Regions from separate parts of the Microbulbifer sp. ABH2_005 genome, predicted to be linked through region 1. Evidence: predicted binding sites of a transcription regulator. Region 1 holds the regulator's gene; each other region holds the start of a gene.
What was found. The regulator LexA, encoded in region 1, represses DNA repair genes until DNA is damaged. The targets are predictions, from matches to a motif close to ACTGTNTNTANANACAGT.
Positions count from the first base shown of each region.

Region 1 (8,010 bases):
GAAATACCCTACGAAACAGCCATAAATTGAAAAAATTTAATCTGTAGCGACAAACCACTTCGCAGCATTCACTTTTTTTGACTAATCGATAATTGTTCTCCTGCAAGCTTTTTTAGTGCTGCCCTATCAATTTTGCCAGTGGGATTGAGAGGCATACTATCCAGGATTATGATCACTTCAGGGGCCTTGTAACCGACACGCTCTCTCGCACAATCAATAACATCCTCAACACTTGGCGCAGGTACACCGCTCTTCAGCGTGATAAAAGCCCACACATCCTCTCCATGAACATCATTGTGAACGCCAACTACTCCAGCGAGATCAACCGCTGGATGCGCCATAACAGCTTCTTCAATTTCCTGGGGTGAGAGGCTTGAGCCATCTCGGACAATAATCTGCTTTTTTCGACCACGAAACCAAAAATAACCATGAGAATCGACACGCATAATATCACCGGTATCAAACCAGCCATTCTCAAGCACCGCTCGAGTTACTCCAGAATTAGCCCAATAACCAGTCATCACCGGCGCTCCACTGAGCCAGAGGTTACCATCTATATCAGAGGCAACCTCCCTCCCCTCGCCATCACGTAAGCAAGCAATATAACCTGGAGAAACTTTACCAACGGACCCAGCCTTCTCTATTGAGCTGGAAGGATTGAAAAGGCAATCTGGAGCCTCTGTGAGCCCGTAAGTCTCCTGGATCATCAGACCAGTCTTGCGGACAAATTCAACTGCAAGATTGAGCGGAAATTTATCACCACCAGTAACACACAATCGAAGTGACGCGAAGTCTTCACGCCTTGCATCATGGTTGCGCTCCATCGAGATAAAAGCTGCGGGAATCATCACCAGCACAGTTGGCCGGTGAGATCGCAATAAGGAAAGAATTTCTGGCCCCTCAAAACTTTGAGGAATGACAACCATTGCACCTACAGAAAATGCAGCCATGGCTGTTGAAAGTGACCCCACATGTGCAATAGAGGCTCCAGGTAAAACAACATCATTGTGTGATAGATTTAAAGCAGCAGCGAAACTTGCCACAACAGACCCAAAAGAAAACTGACTGTGTGTGACACCCTTCGGCTCTCCGGTACTGCCGGATGTAAAGAAAAGGAATGCACAATCCTCTAAATCTGATGAAGGAGGCCCAACCGCAGGCAATCCAGAATCAACCAAACTTTCAAAATTCCAGGTATTTTCAAGAGCACTCTCAAAAATAAGAATACCTTTACTCAATCCGCCAACAGATTTATTAGATCGAATATCCTCTCTACGCTCCTCACCTACGCACAAGGCTACTGCGCCACTCACTTCAAGAGCACGATCAATTTCGGCTGAGGTGTAGCGATAGTTTAATGGAATTGCAACTAGCCCTAGCTTGATGCATGAGAGAAAAAAAATAAGCATTTCGCCTCGGTTCGGCATCAAAGACGCAAACCTTTCACCTCGACGAAAACCCTTCGCTGCCAGCCTCTCAGCCAAAGTATCAATATCACTTTGCAATTCTCGCCAGGTCCACGCTCGACTGCCGCAAAGTAGCGCTATCTCATCTGGCTTACTGTCTAGAGCGACCTGTAAGAGATTCTTCAAGTTCGCGGGCTTTGGTAGGGGGTCTCCATAAATCGGCACAGTTTGGCGTCCTATTTAGAATACAGGCTAGCTAATAAGTAAAAATACCCCTAATTACAAGCGATCAAATATAAGAATAATAGCAGGCTCATTAATCAGCCTGACACGCATTACAAACCGCTGAAACTAGCATCTGGTGATCAAAGGGGAGTATACGATGGGCAATAGCTCAGAATAATCAAAGCCCCAAAATAGAGAACCCGCAGAGTGTTTGACTAGCTCTGAAAACTTACTAGAGCAATAGCCAAACCTCTTTGCCCCAACAAAAATTTACAATTTTTAAATTATTTTTGACTGGCTTTTGCCCGCAAATACTTCAAAATCAAGTGTACAGCCTCCTCGACAGTATCCACGATATGGAATAAATCAAGATCACCTGAATCAATACAACCCTTTTCCAGCACTGTATCCACTAACCAATTGTACAACCCACCCCAATAGCGCTCCCCAACCAGCACTATAGGAAATCGCCTTACTTTTTGTGTTTGCACAAGTGTTAAGGCTTCAAACAATTCATCCAGAGTACCGTAGCCCCCAGCTAGGCCAACAAAACCGGCGGCATGCTTAACAAACATAAATTTCCGCACAAAGAAATAACGAAAGTTCAAACTTATATCCTGATACGGATTGGCTGCCTGCTCAAAAGGGAGTTCAATATTTAATCCAATTGAGGGGCCAGACTGCCCAAAAGCCCCTCGATTACACGCCTCCATAAGACCTGGGCCACCACCGGTGATTACCGGTATCCCCTCGGCAGCCAAAAGCCCTCCAAGCTTTACTCCCTGCTGGTATTCCAAACTATCCTCTGTGAAACGCGCGCCACCAAAAACCGTTACAGCCCCTTTTAGTGCAATTAGACGCTCAATCCCGTCAACTAATTCCGACTGTATACGCAGAACCCTCCAAGCCTCGGGCATCTTTGCATCAAGCATTATTGTTCTCCCTTGTTCTCTCGTGCTGTCAGCTCTTTCAACTACTCTTTTTTTCACTCATTCTTTTCTTAATCAATGTAGCAGCTTGAATCGAGGCAAGGGGCGGGTTTGCGCAAACCTAAAATCTGTATATAATCCCAGCAACTGTATAAAAATACAGAAACTCTAGGTAAATCTATGACCAATCTCACCGCACGTCAGACTCAAGTATTAGAGCTGATCAAAACCTACCTGGATGACACAGGCTACCCCCCCACCCGCGCAGAAATTGCCCAGGAACTGGGCTTTCGCTCACCCAATGCCGCAGAGGAACACCTCAAAGCATTGGCGAGAAAAGGGGCCATTGAGATGGTCGCCGGCGCCTCCAGGGGCATTCGAATTCCAGATCACCAATCCGGTCTTCCCATCGTAGGACGTGTCGCTGCAGGCCACCCTATCCTGGCCACAGAGCATATTGAGGATTATTGCGACCTGCCCGCCAGCTTCTTTCACCCGCCAGCAGATTATTTACTCAGGGTGCACGGCATGAGTATGCGCAACGCAGGTATTCTCGATGGGGACCTGCTGGCCGTACAGAAAACCGAGCAAGTCAGAAATGGGCAGATTGTGGTTGCCCGGATTGATGATGAAGTAACTGTTAAACGCTTCCGCCGCAAAGGCAATCAGGCAACTGTGCAACTACTACCCGAAAACGAAGACTTTGAGACTATCCAGGTGGATATGCGGGATAAGAACTTTGTAATTGAAGGGCTCGCGGTGGGCGTGATTCGCCAAACCCCTTAAGAATAAACAGTTTACCAATGTCCATATACAACAACAGCGGCTCTAAGCCGCTGTTGAAACACTTTTACCTGCTCACCTTACCATAGATTAGATCAATGAATCGTATGGTTAACCGGCATTGATTCTTCCTCTTCGAAGTAACCAGGCTCCAGGTCGTCAAGATTCTGCACAGCTTCTATGCCCGCTTCCAGCATTGCCCTAGCCACCGCTACTTTGTGCTTACGTAAAAATTGGAGACTCTCGGCTGAGAAACGAATACTCACCAGAGGGGCCTCCTCGTGACCGGCGCGGCGCAGAGCCACATCGCCATTGGCCAACTCGATAATCTCAAAAGTTTCGGAGGACATTAGCTTTCCCTTCACTGCACATCAGTTTGCGCCCAGTGTACCACAGGCAATTTAGAAGTTTCAGTGGGTGCAAACAGATAGACAGAAAGGGAGCGAGGAGCCCTCAGCACTCCTCAAGATTGGCACGCTGCCTGCGTACCAACTCACTTAATGCAGCGTGCCATTTGAGCAGCACTTCGAAGGAAAGATCAACAGCTACAGGGCCCGCGACATTGTGCGCTGGTATCAGATTGCCACCCTGCCCCTTATCTTCCGCAAGCGGAGGTAGCCGCAAGAGTTGATGCCATGCGCGTAAAAACTCGCTCAGCCAACTCCCCGGCTCTGAGACCAACAACTGCAATTCCCTTACTTCAACACTGGCTTTCCCCTGGTTATGCAGACTATCCACAATAACCTGTAGGGACTCAGGCTCAAACCCCAGTTGCAATTGATGGGAAAGCTCAGCCAGGAAAGCCCGGTAAGCTTTCCACAATTGCAACAGGGCACCTTCCTCAAGAGCCATTCGCTGAATAGCAGAGTCAAAACTACTGGTGGCAAGCAGTTGGCTCTTGCGTAGCGCGGATGTAACCAGACCAGTGTAGGGATTGCTCATTTACTTTTTTGCCGCCACTTTCTTCGCTGCAGGCTTTTTCTTAGCCGCTGTGGACTTACTTGCCGCCTCAACCTTCCAGGCGCCATCCCGATAGAAAGCTTTCCAACCCGTCGCCTTTCCATCCTCCTCGGACTGGACATATTGCTCTTGGGTCTTGCGACTGAAGCGAACCACGGTATCCCGCCCCTGATCATCCTGTGCAGGTGCAGAGAACAAGAAACTGTACTTGGGATCGATCTCACTTTGGTGAGGTAGCAACTCTTTGACCAGCGGTGCACGGGTTTCACGGTTTTTCGGGAACTGACTGGCAGCCAGGAATAACCCGGAGGCGCCATCACGGAGGATGTAATGGTCTTCAACCTTCTGGCATGCCAACTCAGGCATGGGCACCGGATCCATCTTCGGTGGTGCCGGCTGGCCATTCTTCAACAGCTTACGGGTGTTCTTACAAGCTTCATTAGTGCAGCCAAAATATTTACCAAAGCGGCCAGACTTCAGCTGCATATCGCTTCCGCATTTATCACACTCAATAATCGGGCCATCATAACCTTTGATTTTGAACGTGCCCTGCTCCACCTCGTATCCATTACAGTCCGGATTGTTACCACAGATATGCAGTTTGCGATGTTCATCGAGCAGATAGCTATCCATCGCCGTGCCGCACTTGGGACAACGGCGCTTCTCCCGCAGCTGACGGGTTTCTGCATCCTCATCCTTATCTGCGTCTATCGCCTCATCACCGGAAACCAGATTCATTGTATTGGTGCAGCGCTCCTTGGGAGGCAGCGCATAACCAGAGCACCCCAGGAAAACACCGGTAGAACCCGTGCGAATCTGCATATGGCGGCCGCACTTACCGCATTCAATATCGGTATCCGTCGGCGTGTTGCGACGCATACCCGCATCGCTGGACTGAGCCTTTTCCAGTCGCGAAGAGAAGTCCTGATAAAACTCATCAAGCAGCTGCTTCCAACCCTTATCGCCGTCGGCGACCGCATCCAGAGATTCCTCCAGGTTTGCAGTAAAACCGTAGTCCATCAGGTTTTTAAAACTTTCACTGAGACGGTCGGTGACAATATCACCCATTTTTTCCGCATAAAAACGGCGGTTCTCTAGCCGCACATAGCCACGATCCTGGATAGTGGAAATGATTGAGGCATAGGTGGAGGGTCGGCCAATACCCCGCTTCTCCAGCTCTTTTACCAGGGCTGCCTCACTGAAGCGAGCTGGCGGTTTCGTAAAGTGCTGTTTCGGGTCTAGCTGCTCTAGTGAGAGCTTTTCACCCACCTTCACATCAGGCAGTACTAGATCCTCATCTTTTTTACCTGCCGGAGGCGCGACCTTGAGAAAGCCATCAAAGCGAATCACCCGGCCGCGAGCACGCAACTCAAATTCACCAGCGCTCACCACAATAGAGGTTGAAGTGTATTTCGCCGGGGTCATTTGACAGGCAACAAACTGTTGCCAAATCAGGTTGTAGAGCCGCTCTGCATCGCGCTCCATACCGGAAAGCATATTAGGGGCGACACGGACATCGGAGGGGCGTATTGCCTCGTGCGCTTCTTGCGCCCCCTCTTTGCTGCTATAGCTATTGGGATTTTCCGGTAAATACTTATCGCCGAAATTCTCACCGATATATTGCCGGGCCGACTCAACCGCTTCTTTACTCAAATTAGTCGAATCGGTACGCATGTAGGTGATATGACCAGCTTCGTAGAGGCGCTGCGCTAGGGTCATAGTTTTCTTAACACTAAAGCCAAGGCGATTGCTTGCCGCCTGCTGTAGCGTAGAAGTAATAAAAGGAGCCCCTGGCTTGGAGCTCGTGGGCTTGTCATCACGAGCACTGACAACAAACTCACTGCCCTGCAACAATTTAACCGCGCTTTTCGCGTCGACTTCATTGGTGGGGCGGAAAGCTTCTCCAGCCTGCTTTTTAACTTCAAGGCGGAGCTTGTTCGCTTTGTTTGTGGCGGTATCGGCAAAGAGCGTCCAGTACTCTTCCGGGATAAAGGCGCGAATTTCACGCTCGCGCTCAACCACCAATCGCACGGCTACCGATTGCACCCGACCGGCGGAAAGGCCGCGGGCAACCTTTTCCCACAACAGCGGGGACACCATATAGCCCACGATGCGATCGAGAAAACGACGGGCCTGCTGAGCATGAACCCGATTGATATTCAGGCGGCCGGGGTCTTTGAAAGCCTCCTGAATTGCCGATTTGGTAATCTCATTGAAAACTACCCGGCGATAACGATCATCATTGCCACCAATGGCTTCGCGCAAGTGCCAGGCGATGGCCTCTCCCTCGCGGTCCAAGTCCGTTGCCAGGTAAATGTGGTCGGCATTCTCGGCAAGTTTCTGCAACTCGCTGACCACCTTCTCTTTACCCGGTAGGATTTCATAGTGAGCCTGCCAGCCATTATCTGGGTCGATACCCATGCGCTTGATCAGTTGCTCACGATTTTTCTTACGCTTGTAGACCTCTTTCGCCTCAGGCGAAAGTTTACGGGTCTCAGCCGCACGTCTTGCCCGCTCTTTTGCATCAACGGGCTGTTTGTTGCCGCCACCAGTTGGCAAATCGCGAATATGACCGACGCTGGACTTAACCACAAAGTCCTTGCCGAGATATTTATTGATAGTTTTCGCTTTGGCCGGCGATTCGACGATGACCAGTGATTTACCCATAAGCCTTTGATTTCAAATGAAAAATTTACTGCTATCCGAAGCATTTCAGACCCGTAGTTCGGGCCCGCGCTGCGCGAATATATAAGCTCCACTAGGGGCGGGGTCAAGGGAAGCTGACAATTTTTGCTGTCGATTCGCCAAATTTCACCACCCAAAAGGAGCAAAATTGTGACATTTTTCCCTATTTGGGCAGCCTTCTAAAACGCCTGCCACCCTAGTCCTCAGGGAGCTTGATCGGATTGGTCCTGCGCACTGCTTCCTCTATTAATGGTGCGTACTCCGCCAAACTGTCAGACAGCTGTGAAAAAGCCTTTACCCCACCGTTCTCTTGCCATTGCACCCCCAATCCGACATCGGTAGCGATAATCGCACAGCAATCTGACGGCAAACTATCCACTAACTGATGTAAGTACTGCCATGCCGTCTGGGGCGCCTTAACGCTATTACTCCAATCCCAATTGCCGGCAAAGTTCATCTCATGATTGATGCGCTGGCGCTGCAGCGCCCAGCCAACCTGCAGGCGCTTTCGATCATTCCATCGGTAGCAATATACCGCTGCGGTCCCCTCTCCCAGTGCCGCAGGTAAGGTCTGGATTTGCACGGTAATACCCGCCTTAGCTGCACGCCCTCGCAAATCCGCCAAGCGGCTATCGCGCTGATTGGGCTTCAGCCACATCACAGGCCCTAGTACCAGGGCAATAGCAAAGCCAATAATAATTACCGGTAGCCACTCGGACATGTCGGTTCCTTACGATGATGAAAAAGCGGCCTATTCTGCGACGCCCTATATGATCCATGTCAAACAGTTTTTTTTACGGTAGACTGAAAATGGCTGTCGCAGGAGGCCCCTCAGGGCAAAAATAAAAGACAGGAGTTAATGGAATATGGCGAAATATCAACGAATTTTGGTGGGGTTGGACCTCTCGGAAGAGTCGTCACAGGTTATAGAGAAAGCAGCGACTCTCGCTGAAGCTTTCAACGCTGAAATCTGCTTAATGCATGCGATTGAACCCCTGACATTTGCCTACGGTGGAGATATC
Region 1 covers NZ_JBSWWI010000001.1:2,373,116-2,381,125, forward strand. The annotation lists gene ACXAFI_RS10310 (class I adenylate-forming enzyme family protein) at 69-1,631, opposite strand; gene ACXAFI_RS10315 (LOG family protein) at 1,916-2,620, opposite strand; gene lexA (transcriptional repressor LexA) at 2,741-3,346, shown strand; gene ACXAFI_RS10325 (hypothetical protein) at 3,439-3,693, opposite strand; gene ACXAFI_RS10330 (DUF6586 family protein) at 3,797-4,285, opposite strand; gene topA (type I DNA topoisomerase) at 4,286-6,970, opposite strand; gene ACXAFI_RS10340 (hypothetical protein) at 7,185-7,709, opposite strand; gene ACXAFI_RS10345 (universal stress protein) at 7,855-8,010, shown strand, end outside.

Region 2 (8,010 bases), on a different contig from region 1:
CAAAGTCTGGAGCCGGGTCGGAAAACTGACCCACTTTACCGTAGTCCGCCTGATAGAGCGGTCGGGAAATTTCAGTCTTCAGGCGTACTTCGTGCACCAGGTTTGCAGGAATCTCACCGATAAAGCGAGACGGGCTGTTATAGGTCTCGCTGCCAAACAGGCGGCGGTTTTCCGCGTAGGTAATGTACAACTTGCGCATGGCACGGGTGATACCCACATAGCAGAGACGTCGCTCTTCCTCCATGCGGCCGGGCTCCTGCGCGGACATCTTGTGCGGGAACAGGTTTTCCTCGACACCCGCCATAAATACCAGGGGAAATTCCAGGCCCTTGGCGGAGTGCAGGGTCATCAGCTGGACCGCATCCTCAAACTCATCCGCCTGGCCTTCACCGGCATCAAGGGCGGCACTGTCGAGGAACTGGTTGAGCAGGGGAATCTCCTCCTCACCTTCCTCACCCTCGGGCAGGTCCACGCCGATAAAGGAGCGACAAGCAGTCACTAGCTCCTGCAAGTTTTCCACCCGTGTCTGCCCCTTCTCACCTTTTTCTTTGCCGTGGAATTCCAGCAGGCCGCTGGTCTCGATCACATCCTCGGCAATGGCGTCCAGCTCTTTATCTTCGGCATTTGCAGCCAGCTGGTTGATCAGATCCAGGAAGCTCTGCAAGGCATTACCGGCGCGCGCAGCCAGAACCCGCTGTTGCAACATCAGCTTGGCCGCCTGCCACAGGGAGCAGCCCTGCTCGCGGGCATAGGAGCGCACCATCTCCACCGTGCGCGCACCAATGCCACGAGTGGGGGTATTTACCACCCGCTCAAAGGCGGTGTCATCATTGCGATTGCTGATCAGGCGCAGGTAGGACAGGGCATTTTTGATTTCCAGGCGATCGTAGAAGCGCTGGCCACCGTAGATACGGTAGGGCACCTGTTCGCGCAGTAGCCCCTCTTCAAGCACCCGGGATTGGGCGTTGGAGCGGTAGAGGATGGCAATGCTGTCGCGGCGATTGCCATCGCGCACCCAGTCATTGATACGCTCGACGATAAAGCGCGACTCATCCTGCTCGTTGTAGGCGGCGTAGACGGCGATAGGCTCGCCTTCTTCACCCTTGGTCCACAACTCCTTGCCTAGGCGACCGCTGTTATTAGCGATCACCGCATTGGCGGCGTTCAGAATAGTGGAAGTGGAGCGATAATTCTGTTCCAGGCGCACCGTCTGCACTTCACGCAGATCTGTAGAAAAGTGCTGGATATTCTCGATCTTGGCGCCGCGCCAACCGTAAATGGACTGGTCATCGTCACCCACAGCGGTGATATGGCACTGCTCCCCAGCGAGCAGGCGTAACCAGGCGTATTGAATCGTGTTGGTATCCTGGAACTCATCCACCAGGATATGGGGGAAACGCCGGCGGTAGTGGGCCAGAATACTGTCGTTATTCAGCCAAAGTTCGTGGGCGCGCAGCAGCAACTCGCCAAAATCTACCAGCCCACCGCGCTGACAGGCCTCTTCATAGGCGAAGTAGATGCGCACCATGGTCTGCAACCAGGGATCGGCGCCGGCATTGATATATTGCGGGCGCAGGCCTTCATCTTTCTGCGCGCCAATCCACCACTGGGTTTCCCGCGGCGGCCACTTTTTATCGTCCAGCCCCAGATCTGCCTGTACCCGCTTGATCAGGCGCAGCTGGTCGTCGGAATCCAGAATCTGGAAGTTCTGCGGCAACTTGGCCTCTTGCCAGTGGGCCTTGAGTAGCCGGTGGGCCAAACCGTGGAAGGTGCCCACCCACATACCGAAGGTATTCACCCCCAGCAGCTCCTCAATTCTTGCGCGCATCTCGCGGGCGGCCTTGTTGGTGAAGGTCACCGCCATAATGGAGTAGGGCGAGGCGCCCTCCACCTGCATCAGCCAGGCAATACGGTGCACCAGCACGCGGGTCTTGCCCGAGCCGGCACCGGCCAGAACCAATTGATTGCCTGGCGCGGCAGCTACCGCTTCGCGCTGGGCGTCGTTGAGGGGGTCTAAAATCTGAGATACGTCCATGGGCGAAGATTGTACCAGAGCTGCTGTGCGAGACCTGTGTAAATAAACAGGATTTTGCCCCGACTGACAATGCCAAGCCGCTCGCCAGCAGAGGGCGCAGCGGCTAAACTGCGGCATCTGGCATAGAGAAGGTAGTCCTGTGAAACCGGCGGAAGTCACGCAAAAAATCAGCGAACAGCTGTCATCCATGCGCAAATCTGAGCGCAAGGTGGCGGAGTATATTCTCGCCAACCCCGACGAAATCATTCATATGCGTATCGTCGATTTGGCCACAGAGGCCCAAGTGAGCGAGCCCACCGTGGTGCGCTTTTGCCGTGCAGTGGGTTGTTCCGGCTTTCAGGAATTTAAGCTGAATCTGGCACAGCAACTAGCTTCAAGCCCCAGTTTCGGCCAAATTGCGGTGACTGAGACCGACACTATCGCCGAGTACAAACGCAAAGTATTCGACTCCACCGTAGATACCCTACTGAAAGTGCGCGACCGCATCGACGACCGCGCCCTGGAAGCCGCAGTGACCGCCATTGCCGCTTCCAAGCGGGTAGAATTCTTTGGCTTCGGCGCCTCCGGCGCGGTAGCCGCCGATGCCCAGCACAAGTTCTTCCGCCTGCAGCTGGCCACCGCGGCCCACTCGGATCATCACATCCAGAATATGTCGGCCATGTCCATGCAGCCGGGCGATATCGTGGTGGCGATCTCGCAAAGCGGACGCACCAAGGCATTGCTGCGCTCCATGGGCATGGCGAAAGAGCAGGGCGCCCTAGTAGTTGGCCTGGCACCAAGCGGTTCACCGGTGGCACAGCAGGCCAGTATCCCGCTGGAAGTCGATGTGGAAGAGGATATCGAGATCTATACGCCGCTGTCCTCGCGGATCGCCCACCTGGTGGTGATTGATGTACTCGCCATTGGCGTTGCCCAGCGCAAAGGCCCCCAGTTGCAGGAACATTTATTGAAACTCAAACAGGGCCTGTACACATTGCGGGAAGACAAGCACTGAGGGAGCGGAATGCGGCACTAGATAAGGTGTCGCGCCCCCTCTAGCGTGCCTGCTGTATTCAGCAATCTATTGTCACCGCCAACAAGAGCCCTCAAATCGTCCCAGAGCAATTCCATGACATCCACTGCTTTATCCGCTGAGCAAAAGGCACCACGCTGGTTGGTGGTATGGCTGGCGGCTCTGGTCTCTCTGACGCCGTTTTCCATCGACAGCTACTTGCCGGCCATACCGGCCATGGCGGGGGCCTTGGATACGGAGGTTGCGCGGGTTCAATACTCGGTTTCCAGTTTTTTATTGGGCTTCGCTCTCGGCCAGCTCTTCGGTGGGCCGCTCTCGGACCGCTGGGGAAGACGGTTGGTGGGCACTATCGGCCTGTGTATTTATATCGTCAGTTCGCTGCTGATCCTGTTTGCCGATCATGTCGACCAATTGATCATCCTGCGTTTTCTGCAGGCAGTAGGTGGTGGTTTTGCTACGGTGATTTGCGCGGCCATCGTGCGCGATCTGCACAGTGGGCGTGAGGCCGCCAAAATTATCTCCATGATCAGCACTATTATGCTGATCGCCCCCCTGATTGCCCCAGTCATTGGCTCGCTGCTGCTGACGCTGGGAGGCTGGCAAAGCATTTTTGTGTTTCTGTTGCTGTACGCTATCGCCATGCTGGTACTGGTGCGCTTACTGCTACCCGAAACCGTTTCGCGTTTCACCCGTGCACGACGCCAGTTGATGCCGCTGGCCTCACTGGTCTCCACCTATGGCCAGGTTTTACGTAACCGCCGCGCCCTCGGGTTTCTCGCTACTCAGGCCTGCGTTAGTGGCTCTATGTTTATCTACATCACCACCGCGCCCTTTGTATTTATGGATTACTTCAATGTCAGTCCCAGCCACTTCCCGCTGTTTTTTGGCACCTGTATTTTGGGGCTGATCTGTATGGTGCAGGTCAATATCCGCCTGCTCAACCTGTTCCAGCCACGCAATATTTTGCTGATCGGCGTTACCTTACAAATGCTCGGCTGTGGCTTGTTATTATTGGGTACTATGACGGGGATCCGAGAGTTAATCCTGTGGATGGTGCCGCTGGTGCTGGTGATGAGCTGTATCGGGATTACCGGGCCCAACGCCGCCGCCTGTTACCTGGAGTTTTTCCCCAAGATCAGTGGCAGCGCTAACGCCCTCTATGGGGCGACAATATTTATTACCGGCGGTGTGCTCGGCGGGCTGGTGAGTAGTCTGCACACAGGCACACTGGTTCCCATCGCCGGGTCCATGTTCGCCTGTGCGGTGGTAGCCCTGTTTTCCTCACTGGTCATCGCTCAGGCGCGCAACCCAATAGACTCGGATATACCGATTACCAGGCGCATCACTCCACGCTGATACATACCTGCGAAATCAGGCTGCCTGGCTTTTTTCTTCTCGCAGAGCCTGCTGAACCGCCGGGCGTGTTTCCATACGCTGCTGAAATGCCTGCAGCCGGGGCCAGCGCGACATATCGAAATGCAGGGCCTTGAGCCAGCGGATAATGACATAGAGGTAGGTATCTGCCACAGATAGGGCGTCCCCCAATAGGAAATCGCTCTGCAACTGCTCTTCGACATAATCCATCCGACGCAAAATCTTTTCTTGAGCCTTTTTCTTTTCCTCCTCCGAGCCATTCCAAAACAATGGCAGGAAGCATTTATGAACTTCTGCACTGAGGAAATTCAGCCACTCCAACATGCGGTAGTGATCCAGGGTGCCCACCGGTGGTGCCAAGTCGGCGTCGGGCTTTTGCTCGGCGAGAAACTGCATGATTGCGGCACCCTCGGTGAGTAACTCACCCCCCTCTAACTGAAGGGCTGGCACATAGCCTTTGGGGTTGACCCTGTGGAAGTCATCGCCGTTTTCCAGAGTGTGGGTCTTCAGATCCACTTTGCAAAGATCCAGATCGATGCCCGCCTCCAGGGCGACAATATGCGGAGATAGGGAGCAGGCTCCAGGCGCGTAGAAGAGTTTCACGGTGATCCTCCTGAATGGATAGCGCGGCAACAGGCAGTATAGGTGCGCTTTTGCACATTGCTCGGCACAGGCGCCGAATAGGGTCGACCAATGCCTGAAATAACCTCGGTAAACCGCGAATCCCGCCCTAATCCATTCAGTCTATTTGGCGCTATTTTTTACGAATCCAGTGATCCAGACTGAAGCGACCGGCCCTGGCACAGGCGAGGATCAGGAAGCCTCCGGCGATAGTGATATTTTTCATAAAGCTCGTCATTTCCCCGGGATCACCGGGGGAATAATGCACCATCCAGGCACTGGCCAGGCAGAAAAGAAAAAGGATCACCGCGGAGAAGCGGGTAAAGAACCCCAGTAATATCGCCAGCCCTCCAAGCAACTCCACAATAATCACCAGGGGAAGCAGTAGCGCGGGTATCCCCATGGATACCATAAAGGCCTCGGTCATTTTGTAACCGCCTATTTTGTTCCACCCAGCAAAAATAAATATCAGGGACATCAACACACGCCCGACCAGTTTGGAGGTATCACATAACAATGGATGATTTGCCACGACTTCCTCTCTTGCACTTTTGCATTTGGTTTTACCAGATGCCTCCAGTGTAGTTGGGAAGCTACGCCTGAATGGAGGCGATGCCGAAAGCAATGAATTCAATGGAGAGAAACTTGCTCCGCAATTGATAGTCAGACGAACCAGAAATAAACGAATGGCAGTTTCGGCAGGCGCGAAAAAGCTGTTGTGGATATAAATCAAAAATGCGGTTGTGCCGCACCGAGGAGCCGTTACAATTGCGCGCCCCCAACCAGGGCGCAACCGGCGGTATCCACACCAGAGACCCCTGTGCCCAGAGCCCTGTCAGGGAAACTCGAGCGGGCCCCTGCGCGACTACAATAACGGCACGCTCAGCAACTGATAATTTCGCCCCCAAAAAGCGCTGTAAGCCGCTGCTTTTGAGGGCTGGGCAGAGCCCCGCAATTCTTATCCCCTGGAGTCCACGCACGGCATGGAAGTCTATTACACCTTTTGTTTTCTTGCCGCGGTGTCGGTCTTTCTCGGCTTCCTAAACCAGTATGTGCTGCGCGCACAAACCACCATTGCAATCACGGCTGGAGCCCTGGCGCTGTCACTCATTGTTACCGGCCTGGGCAAATTGGGGGTGGTGGAGTTGCGCACTTGGGCCGACCAGTTGCTGCCGTTGCTCAATTTGGAGGATATCCTGCTCAAAGGGATGCTGGGTTTCCTGCTCTTCGCCGGCAGTTTGCATATCGACCTGTTGGAACTGCGCAACCAAAAATTGGAAATTGGCCTACTGGCGATCGTCGGTACCCTGATTTCCACTTTTGTGGTGGGTGCCCTGCTGTACTGGTTCCTGATGTTGATCAACATGCCGGTGGCTTTTGTCTACTGCCTGTTATTCGGTGCGCTCATCTCCCCCACCGACCCCATCGCCGTGCTGGCCATCATGAAAAACCTCAAAGCGCCTGAGCAGGTTTCTATCCAGGTGGAGGGGGAATCCCTGTTCAACGATGGCTTTGGCATCGTGGTGTTTGCAGTAATTTATGCGGTGGCTTTCGAGGGAGGCCAGCCAACGGTTCCAGCAGTGGCAGAGTTGTTCGCACTGGAAGCGGTGGGTGGCATTTTGCTTGGCCTGATTATCGGTGGACTGTTTCACTGGTTGATCTGCTGCACCGATGACCACAGCCTGGAACTGTTACTCACCCTGGTCATTCCCACTGCGGGATTCTCACTGGCCAATATCCTCGGTGTCTCCGGCGCCCTTGCGATGGTGGTAAGCGGCATTATCATCGGGAACTTCACCCGCGAGCGCGGCTTTTCCCGGGTGAGCCAGCACGAATTGGATAACTTCTGGAATATCACCGAAGACTTCCTCAACGGCTTGCTATTCCTGTTGGTGGGACTGTTCCTGATTACCATCGATTTACGCCCGGCGGACTACTTGCTGATGGTTGCAGGCATTGTGATCGTGTTGCTGGCACGGGTAATGGCGGTGGGAGTGCCCTTCCTGTATTTAAAAAGGCGACGTCGCTATCACCCCTATACCAACCGGATACTGATCTGGGGTGGCCTCAAAGGTGGCCTGGCCCTGGCCCTGGCAATGTCTATTCCCTCGGGCAGCGCTTACGTTCAGGGGCAGGATCTGCGTTACCTGTGGGTGGTCATGACCTATGGCGTGGTGCTCTTTTCTATTGTGATACAGGGCTCTACCATAGCGCCATTAATACGCCGCAGCCGCGAATTTGCCGAACCGGAAAGCGCGTCCGCCAGCGATCAGCAACACACCGTAAAATAGCGATAATCGATTGATGGAACACTCAAACTTCCTTGTTGAAGCGGTCATATTTATGGGAGCCGCGGTTATCGCCGTGCCTATTGCCACACGCCTGGGTTTGGGTTCCGTACTCGGATACCTGCTCGCCGGGGTGGCTATAGGGCCCAGCGCATTGGGCCTGGTAGGGGATGCCAGCGACGAAATGCATGTGGCTGAATTCGGCGTAGCGCTGATGCTGTTTTTGATTGGCCTGGAAATGCAGCCTAAAAAGTTGTGGCAAATGCGCGGCGCCATTCTCGGCACCGGCAGCGCCCAACTGCTACTAACCGCCGCCGCCGTAGCCGGTATAGCGCTGTGGTTTTTCAATATGGGTTGGCCGACGGCTGTAGCGATCGGCTTGATTCTGGCCCTGTCATCCACCGCCATTGTATTGCAGTCTCTCAGTGAGAAAGGACTCCTCAAGACCCAGGGCGGACGCAGTGCCTTTGCGGTGCTATTGCTACAGGATATCGCTGTAATTCCCATTCTCGCCCTGCTGCCATTGCTCGCGGGCACTACCGCCGAGTCCCACGCTGGCGATTTGGAGGGCTGGGGGTATGCCGCTGCGGTTATCGGCACCATCGCCGCTTTCGCCATCACCGGCCGCTACCTATTGGGCCCTCTGCTGCGTCTGGTCGCCGGCAGCCAAGTGCGCGAAA
Region 2 covers NZ_JBSWWI010000002.1:124,724-132,733, reverse strand. The annotation lists gene uvrD (DNA helicase II) at 1-2,035, opposite strand, end outside; gene hexR (transcriptional regulator HexR) at 2,175-3,029, shown strand; gene ACXAFI_RS18045 (multidrug effflux MFS transporter) at 3,144-4,403, shown strand; gene gstA (glutathione transferase GstA) at 4,419-5,024, opposite strand; gene ACXAFI_RS18035 (DoxX family protein) at 5,176-5,574, opposite strand; gene ACXAFI_RS18030 (hypothetical protein) at 5,636-6,022, opposite strand; gene ACXAFI_RS18025 (cation:proton antiporter) at 6,026-7,333, shown strand; gene ACXAFI_RS18020 (monovalent cation:proton antiporter-2 (CPA2) family protein) at 7,347-8,010, shown strand, end outside.
Region 2: the regulator LexA is predicted to act here: its motif matches at 2,069-2,086, upstream of uvrD (DNA helicase II).

Region 3 (8,010 bases), 1.2 Mb from region 1:
AAAAGGCGATATCGTCTTCACCGCTTTGTGCCAGGACGTGGAATTCATGGGAGCTGGAACCACCGATAGAGCCGGTATCCGCCAGCACGGGGCGGTAATCCAGGCCAATACGGTCGAAGATACGGCAGTAGGCGCCGTGCATGATGTCGTAGGTTTCCTGCAGGGAATCCGCATCCACGTGGAAGGAGTAGGCATCCTTCATGGTGAACTCACGCGCGCGCATCACACCGAAGCGCGGACGAATTTCGTCGCGGAATTTTGTCTGTACCTGGTAGAAATTGGCCGGCAGCTGCTTATAGCTTTTGATCTCGTTGCGGATCAAATCGGTGATCACTTCCTCGTGGGTTGGGCCCAGGCAGAAATCATTGTTGTGGCGGTCCTGGATGCGCAGCAGTTCAGGGCCGTACTGCTGCCAACGGCCGGATTCCTCCCAGAGTTCCGCCGGCTGCACCACCGGCATCAGCACTTCCAGGGAACCGGCATTGTTCATTTCCTCGCGCACAATACGCTCTACTTTGCGCAGTACGCGCAGGCCGGTGGGCAGCCAGGTGTAGAGGCCGGAGGAAAGGCGTCGGATCATACCCGCACGCAGCATCAGCTGGTGGCTGATTACTACCGCGTCGTTGGGCGTTTCTTTTTGGGTTGCGATGAGGTAACGGGATGCGCGCATAGGAATAAACTGGGTTCAATTATCGGTAAGCTGGTTATTTTACGCTATTCACTCGCTAATAAATATTGCCGGATAGCTTCCCGTCAGGGCTCTGTTATTTGTGTGGAAGTGACACCCTGCTGAAACAGAGAATAAGGAGATGAAAAGACTTTGTAGCGGGTACATAGAAGCGGGCCTAAGGCCACCAGAAAATAGTGTTTGCGGCCTATAAAAAACCCCGCAGTTGCGGGGTTTTATGCCTGGGGCAGGAGAGTCTTAGGACTCTGCCATTTCCTTCAGCTTCTTCAGCGGGCGAATTTTTACCTGGATGCTGGCGGGCTTCGCCTTGAACACAGTTTCTTCACCGGTGAAGGGGTTGATGCCTTTGCGGGCTTTTTTAGCCGGCTTCTTCACAGTGGTGATTTTCATCAGGCCCGGCAGGGAGAACTCGCCTACAGCGCGCTTCTTGATGTGGCCTTCGATGATATCGCTCAGCTCGTCCAGAACAGACTGAACTTGCTTGCGGGACAGCTCAGTATTTTCCGCGATCTGGTTCAGCATCTGGGTTTTGGTGAACTTATCTTTGATCGCTTTTACTTTCTTGGCTGGAGCGGCAGCGGCTTTTTTTGCTGGAGCCTTCTTGGCGGCAGCGGTTTTGCTGGCAGCTTTCTTGGCAATTGCCATGGCTTACTTCCTTCTTTGTTGTTCGGTGTATATCCGGTAAAAATGTGTTCGGTCTCCCGCTGCGCTGCATCCACAAAACGGCGTCTCAGCGGGTGATGGGGGGAAGTATATATAGTTTTTGTTTGGCCGCACGGGAAAATACTAGAAAAATAGTGCTTTTTCCTTACTTCTTACCCAATTTGAGATCCCAAACCCCTTCTACAAAGGCTAAAAGGGTGTGTCTGCTTCTTCCCTTTGGGGGGCTCATGTATACTCTGTCCCCCTTTTTCCAGCATCGGGTACTAAGTCATGCCGATCTATGAATACCAGTGCAATGCCTGTGGCCACGAGATGGAGGCCCTGCAACGCATGAGCGATGATCCGCTCAAAGACTGTCCGGCCTGCGATAAGGCCGAGCTGCAAAAGAAGATTTCAGCAGCGGGATTCCGCCTCAAGGGCGGCGGCTGGTACGAGACTGACTTTAAGACTGGCAGCAAGAAAAATCTTGCCGGCGATGCCGCCAATGGCTCCAAGGCCAAAAATAGCCAACCTGCAAAGGCGGCGAAGACGGCTTAAACCCGCTGTGCGGAGCCGCCAGTGCGGTGTACTCTCTATTTAACCTTTTTACCTATCGATAACGGGAATTTTCATCCATGCGCAGCGACTACTGTGGCGTCCTTCGTTCCGCGGACATAGACCGTGTAGTAACCCTCTGTGGCTGGGTCGACCGCCGCCGCGATCACGGCGGTGTAATCTTTATCGACCTACGCGACCGCGAGGGTATTGTTCAGGTGGTATTCGATCCGGATGCGGCCGAGCACTTCGAAATGGCCGATCGCGTGCGCAGCGAATATGTCCTCAAGGTGACCGGCCGTGTGCGCGCCCGCGCCCCCGAAGCCCTCAACCCGAATATGGTGACCGGTGAAGTCGAGGTGTACGGCACCGAGCTGGAAATTCTCAATACCGCCGAGACGGTGCCTTTCCAGCTGGATGAGCACACTGCAGTGGGTGAGGACGTACGCCTCAAATACCGCTACCTGGATTTGCGCCGCAATGAAATGCAGAACAATCTGTATTTCCGTTCCAAGTTGACCACGGCGATCCGCAATTATCTGGACGAGCACGGTTTTCTCGATATCGAGACCCCGATCCTGACCCGCGCCACCCCAGAAGGTGCGCGCGATTATTTGGTACCGAGCCGCACCCACGAGGGCAAATTCTTCGCCCTGCCACAGTCTCCGCAGCTGTTTAAACAGCTGTTGATGGTGTCCGGTTTCGACCGCTACTACCAGATCGCCAAGTGTTTCCGCGATGAAGACCTGCGCGCCGACCGCCAGCCGGAATTCACCCAGATCGACATCGAGACCTCTTTCCTCGACGAGGAGGAGATCATGGCGATCACCGAGGGCATGGTGCGCAAGCTGTTTAAGGAATTGAAGGGGATTGAGCTGGGTGAATTCCCGCGCATGACCCACTACCAGGCCATGTTGCGTTACGGTTCCGACAAGCCGGACCTGCGTATTCCGCTGGAAATGGTAGAGATCAAGGACCTGATGACCGAAGTGGATTTCAAAGTATTCTCCGGTCCCGCCAACGACCCCAAGGGGCGGGTGGCAGCAATCAAGGTGCCGGGTGGTTGTAAGAAATTGACACGCAAGCAGCTGGATGACTACGGCAAATTTGTTGGCATCTATGGCGCCAAAGGCCTGGCCTATATCAAGGTCAACGATCGTTCCGATCTGCAGAATGGCCTCCAATCTCCCATCGTAAAATTCCTGCCGCTGGAAACTCGCGCAGCGATTCTCGATCGCCTGCAGGCGGAAAATGACGACGTCATCTTCTTTGGCTCCGATACCGCCAAGATTGTTTCCGAAGCCCTGGGTGCACTGCGTTGCAAGCTGGGTGAGGACCTCAATCTGTACACCAGCGAGTGGGCGCCTCTATGGGTCGTGGCCTTCCCGATGTTCGAGGAAAACGACGACGGCAGCCTCACCGCACTGCACCACCCGTTCACCGCGCCTTCCTGTAGCCCTGAAGAGCTGGAGCAGAACCCGCTGGGCGCATTGTCGCGGGCTTACGATATGGTGCTGAACGGCACCGAGCTGGGCGGCGGTTCTGTGCGTATTCACGATCAGGTGATGCAGCAAGCGGTATTCCGTATTCTCGGTATCGATGAAGAAGAGCAGCGCGAGAAGTTTGGCTTCCTGCTGGATGCCTTGAAGTACGGTGCTCCGCCCCACGGTGGCCTGGCCTTTGGCCTGGATCGACTGGTGATGCTGATGACCGGCAGCGATTCCATTCGCGATGTGATCGCCTTCCCCAAAACCCAGAGTGCCGCCTGTGTGATGACAGATGCTCCGGGCGCTGTGGATGCCAAGCAGCTGCGCGAGTTGAGTATTCGCCTGCGCCAGAAAGAAGAAAAAATTAGCTAATTTTCCCCGATGGGCCGGGCGAAGCGAGCCCATCAAATCGTGGTGATGGGCATATCGCTTCGCTTATTGGCCCATTCCACGCACTGACTGAAGAGAGACGGAACATGGCCGGACATAGTAAATGGGCCAATATCAAGCACCGTAAAGCGGCTCAGGATGCCAAGCGGGGCAAGATTTTTACCAAGATTATTCGCGAACTGACCGTGGCTGCAAAGGCGGGCCCAAACCCGGACGATAATCCGACGTTGCGCGCCACTATCGATAAGGCCCTAGGCGCGAACATGAAGCGCGACACCATCGATAAAGCCATCGCCCGCGGTGCCGGTAATGCCGATGGTGATAACTATGAGGCCGTGGTTTACGAAGGTTACGGTGTCGGCGGGGTAGCGGTACTGGTGGAGTGCCTAACTGACAACCGCAATCGCACCGTGGCTGAAGTGCGCCACGCCTTCTCCAAGCGTGGGGGCAACCTGGGCACCGATGGTTCCGTAAGCTACCTGTTTACCCGTAAAGGCCAGATGTTCTACGACGTTGGCGTGGATGAAGAGTCCCTGATGGAGGCGGCACTGGAAGCGGGTGCCGAGGATATCGAGACCAACGATGATGGCAGTGTGGAAGTGACCACCGAATTCCAGGATTACCTCACGGTGAAAGACGCCCTGGTAGCTGCGGGCTTCACCCCGGACAGCGCCGAAATCGCCATGATCCCGTCCACCACAATCCCGCTCGATAAAGAGGGCGCGGAGAAAGTGTTGGCTCTGATCGAGATGCTGGAAGATCTCGATGATGTACAAAATGTCTACACCAACGCGGATATTCCCGAAGAGGTGATGGAAGAGTTGGGCTAAGACCCTGCTGCGGCCGGGGCGGGCGTTGCTTGCCCCAGGCTTACCTTAACCCCCTTTCCAAATACCTGCTTTTTCGGCTCAGCCTGCGATCTCCCTTGACGCTTTGCCTCCACCTTGGGACACTCCCACCACTATATAAACATACAGATATTTGGGGAACGCCTCTTGACCCGAATCCTGGGTATTGACCCCGGCTCGCGCAAAACGGGCTATGGAATTATTGATGTAGAACGGAGTGTTGCCCGCTATGTGGCCAGTGGGGTGATTCGTATTCCCGAGGGCCCTTTACCCGAACGCTTAAAACTCATTTTCGATGCGGTTACTCAGATCGCCCAGCAATACCAGCCGGCGCAGATGGCCATTGAAAACGTGTTTATGTCGAAGAGCGCGGGCTCAGCCCTGAAATTAGGGCAGGCGCGCGGAGCCGCCATAGTGGCCGGGGCGAATAGCGGCCTCGCAGTGGCCGAGTATGAGGCGCGCAAGGTCAAGCAGGCGGTGGTGGGCAGTGGTGCGGCCGACAAGCTGCAGGTACAGCACATGGTCAAAACCCTGCTGTCTTTGCCGGGGACTCCCCAGGAGGATGCTGCCGATGCGCTCGCCGTGGCCCTGTGCCATATGCACACGGAGCAGACCCTGCTATTTACCGCCGGTGGAGCGCGCAGTCGTTTTCGCCGCGGCCGCCTCAGCGTTTAGCGAACTCTACAAAATCCCGCTCCTCACGTCCTCACTGTGAGCAGCGATAGATAAACCTGGAATAACACCATGATTGGAAGATTGAGTGGCACCCTGGCCGCGGTTCAGCCCCCTCTGTTGCTGATAGATGTGCAGGGTGTGGGCTACGAAGTGCTCGCGCCCATGACCACAATTTTTGAATTGCCTCCTCTTGGGCAGCCGGTCCAAGTGCATACGCACCTGGCAGTTTCAGAAACGGCCCAGCAGCTCTACGGCTTTATTCGCGATGCCGATCGCAAGCTGTTCCGCACCCTGATCAAAGTCAGTGGTGTGGGGCCCAAGATGGCCCTGGCGATTTTATCCGGCCTCGATGGTGCGGCCCTGGCGCGCTGTGTGGCGGAAGATAATGTTGCGGCCCTGGTAAAAGTGCCCGGTGTTGGCAAGAAGACGGCCGAGCGTTTGATTGTTGAGTTGCGCGATAAGTTGACCCCGGATTTCGGCGATGCCAACGATATCCCGTTGCTGGCTGCGGCTGCCGCACCCAAAGTTGACCACGCAGGCGAAGCGGAGAGCGCCCTGGTGGCTCTGGGTTACAAACCCACCGAAGCCAGCAAAATGGTAGCTCGCGCGGGTAAGGAACAGCCCGAAGCCGATAGTGCCGCTTTGATACGTCTGGCCTTAAAAGGCATGGCGCCCGCCTAAACCGAGTGGCTTGGAGTTGTTGCGATGATTGAAGCCGATCGTTTGGTCGCCCCCGAACCTGCGGGGCCCACGGGGCAGGAAGAGCAGTATGACCGCGCCGTGCGCCCCAAAGCCCTGGCCGATTATGTGGGCCAGCCGGTGGTGCGCGAGCAGATGGAGATTTTTATTCAGGCGGCCAAACTGCGCAAAGAGGCCCTGGATCACACTTTGGTATTCGGTCCCCCGGGCCTGGGCAAAACCACTCTGGCCAATATTATTGCCGCAGAGATGGGAGTGGCGATTAAGACCACTTCGGGGCCGGTACTGGAGAAGGCCGGTGATCTGGCCGCCTTGATGACCAACCTGGAGCCGGGGGATGTGCTGTTTATCGATGAAATCCATCGTCTCAGCCCCCATGTGGAGGAGGTCCTGTATCCGGCCATGGAAGATTACCAGCTGGATATTATGATCGGCGAGGGACCGGCGGCGCGCTCCATCAAGCTGGATCTGCCACCTTTTACTCTGGTGGGGGCCACCACCAGAGCGGGCCTGCTCACTTCGCCCCTGCGCGACCGCTTCGGCATAGTGCAGCGGCTGGAATTCTACAACGTGCAAGATCTCACCAGTATCGTGCGCCGCTCCGCCAGGCTGATGGGTGTGGAAATGGATGAAAGCGGCGCCTTACAGGTGGCGCGCCGCGCCCGCGGCACGCCGAGGATCGCCAACCGGTTGTTGCGCCGTGTGCGTGACTATGCCGAAGTAAAGGGCGATGGGGCAGTGGATTCAAACATTGCCGATGCCGCTTTGAATATGCTCAATGTGGATACAAAAGGCTTTGATTCCCTCGACCGGCGCATGCTGCTGGCGATGATCGAGAAGTTTGATGGCGGCCCAGTGGGGGTGGATAGCCTCGCCGCTGCCGTGAGCGAAGAGCGGGATACTCTGGAGGATGTGTTGGAGCCCTACCTGATTCAGCAGGGCTATATTGCCCGGACGCCCCGTGGGCGAGTGGTTACCGGGCTAGCTTACGAACACTTTGGTCTGCCCAAGCCGGATAAAATCAGCTGATAACCCAGCTCTCTATGCTGCTGAGCTGGGTGACTGTGGAAGTGAGGGAAATTGAATGAAGGAAGAGTTCGGTATTCCGGTAAGGGTTTATATCGAAGATACCGATGCGGCCGGCATCGTGTATTACGTGAATTATTTAAAGTATATGGAGCGCGCGCGCACAGAACTGCTGCGCTCCCTCGGGTATGATAAGCCGGCGATGCCACAGGAAGGGCTGTTGTTGGTGGTGCATTCCGCCGAGGTTCAATACCGCCGCTCGGCTTGCCTCGACGATGCATTGCGCGCTACTGCGACGATTGGCAAACTGGGCCGTGCCGCCGTGACCTTTGAACAAAAAATTTGGCGCGGCGATGAGCTAATTTGCGAAGGTGTGGTCAAAGTGGCCTGTGTCGCTGACGACAGCCGCAGGCCCTGTGCCCTGCCGGAACCCATTTATTCAGCATTAAAGGCAGTTATTTAAGAAGATGAACGCCGGTGAACAACTTTCTCTTTGGGGGCTAATCCAGAACGCCAGCCTGTTAGTACAGCTCGTTATGCTGCTGCTGTTACTGGCTTCTGTGGTGTCCTGGGTCATGATTATCCAGCGCGGGCTCTACTTGTCCCAGGCCAAGCGTGCGCTCAATAACTTTGAGCGCCGCTTCTGGTCCGGCGCGGACCTGAACAAACTGTTCCGCGAAGGCAATGAGCGCGCCGAGAAAGGTAAGACCGACGGGGTTGAGTCCCTGTTTCGCGCTGGTTTTACCGAGTTTACCCGCCTGCGCCAGCAGGGCAGCAGTGGCCCGGAAGCGGTTATGGAAGGCACCGAGCGCGCCATGCGCGTAGCCATGTCACGGGAGCAGGAAAAGGTAGAGATGAACCTGCCGTTCCTGGCGACGGTTGGTTCTGTTAGCCCCTATATCGGTTTGTTCGGTACCGTCTGGGGGATTATGAATTCCTTCCGCGGCCTCGCCACTATGCATCAGGCCACCATTGCCACGGTTGCCCCCGGTATCAGTGA
Region 3 covers NZ_JBSWWI010000001.1:3,584,458-3,592,467, reverse strand. The annotation lists gene ACXAFI_RS15560 (proline--tRNA ligase) at 1-670, opposite strand, end outside; gene ACXAFI_RS15555 (HU family DNA-binding protein) at 926-1,333, opposite strand; gene ACXAFI_RS15550 (FmdB family zinc ribbon protein) at 1,622-1,888, shown strand; gene aspS (aspartate--tRNA ligase) at 1,966-3,744, shown strand; gene ACXAFI_RS15540 (YebC/PmpR family DNA-binding transcriptional regulator) at 3,849-4,592, shown strand; gene ruvC (crossover junction endodeoxyribonuclease RuvC) at 4,758-5,285, shown strand; gene ruvA (Holliday junction branch migration protein RuvA) at 5,355-5,966, shown strand; gene ruvB (Holliday junction branch migration DNA helicase RuvB) at 5,991-7,013, shown strand; gene ybgC (tol-pal system-associated acyl-CoA thioesterase) at 7,069-7,473, shown strand; gene tolQ (protein TolQ) at 7,478-8,010, shown strand, end outside.
Region 3: the regulator LexA is predicted to act here: its motif matches at 4,723-4,740, upstream of ruvC (crossover junction endodeoxyribonuclease RuvC).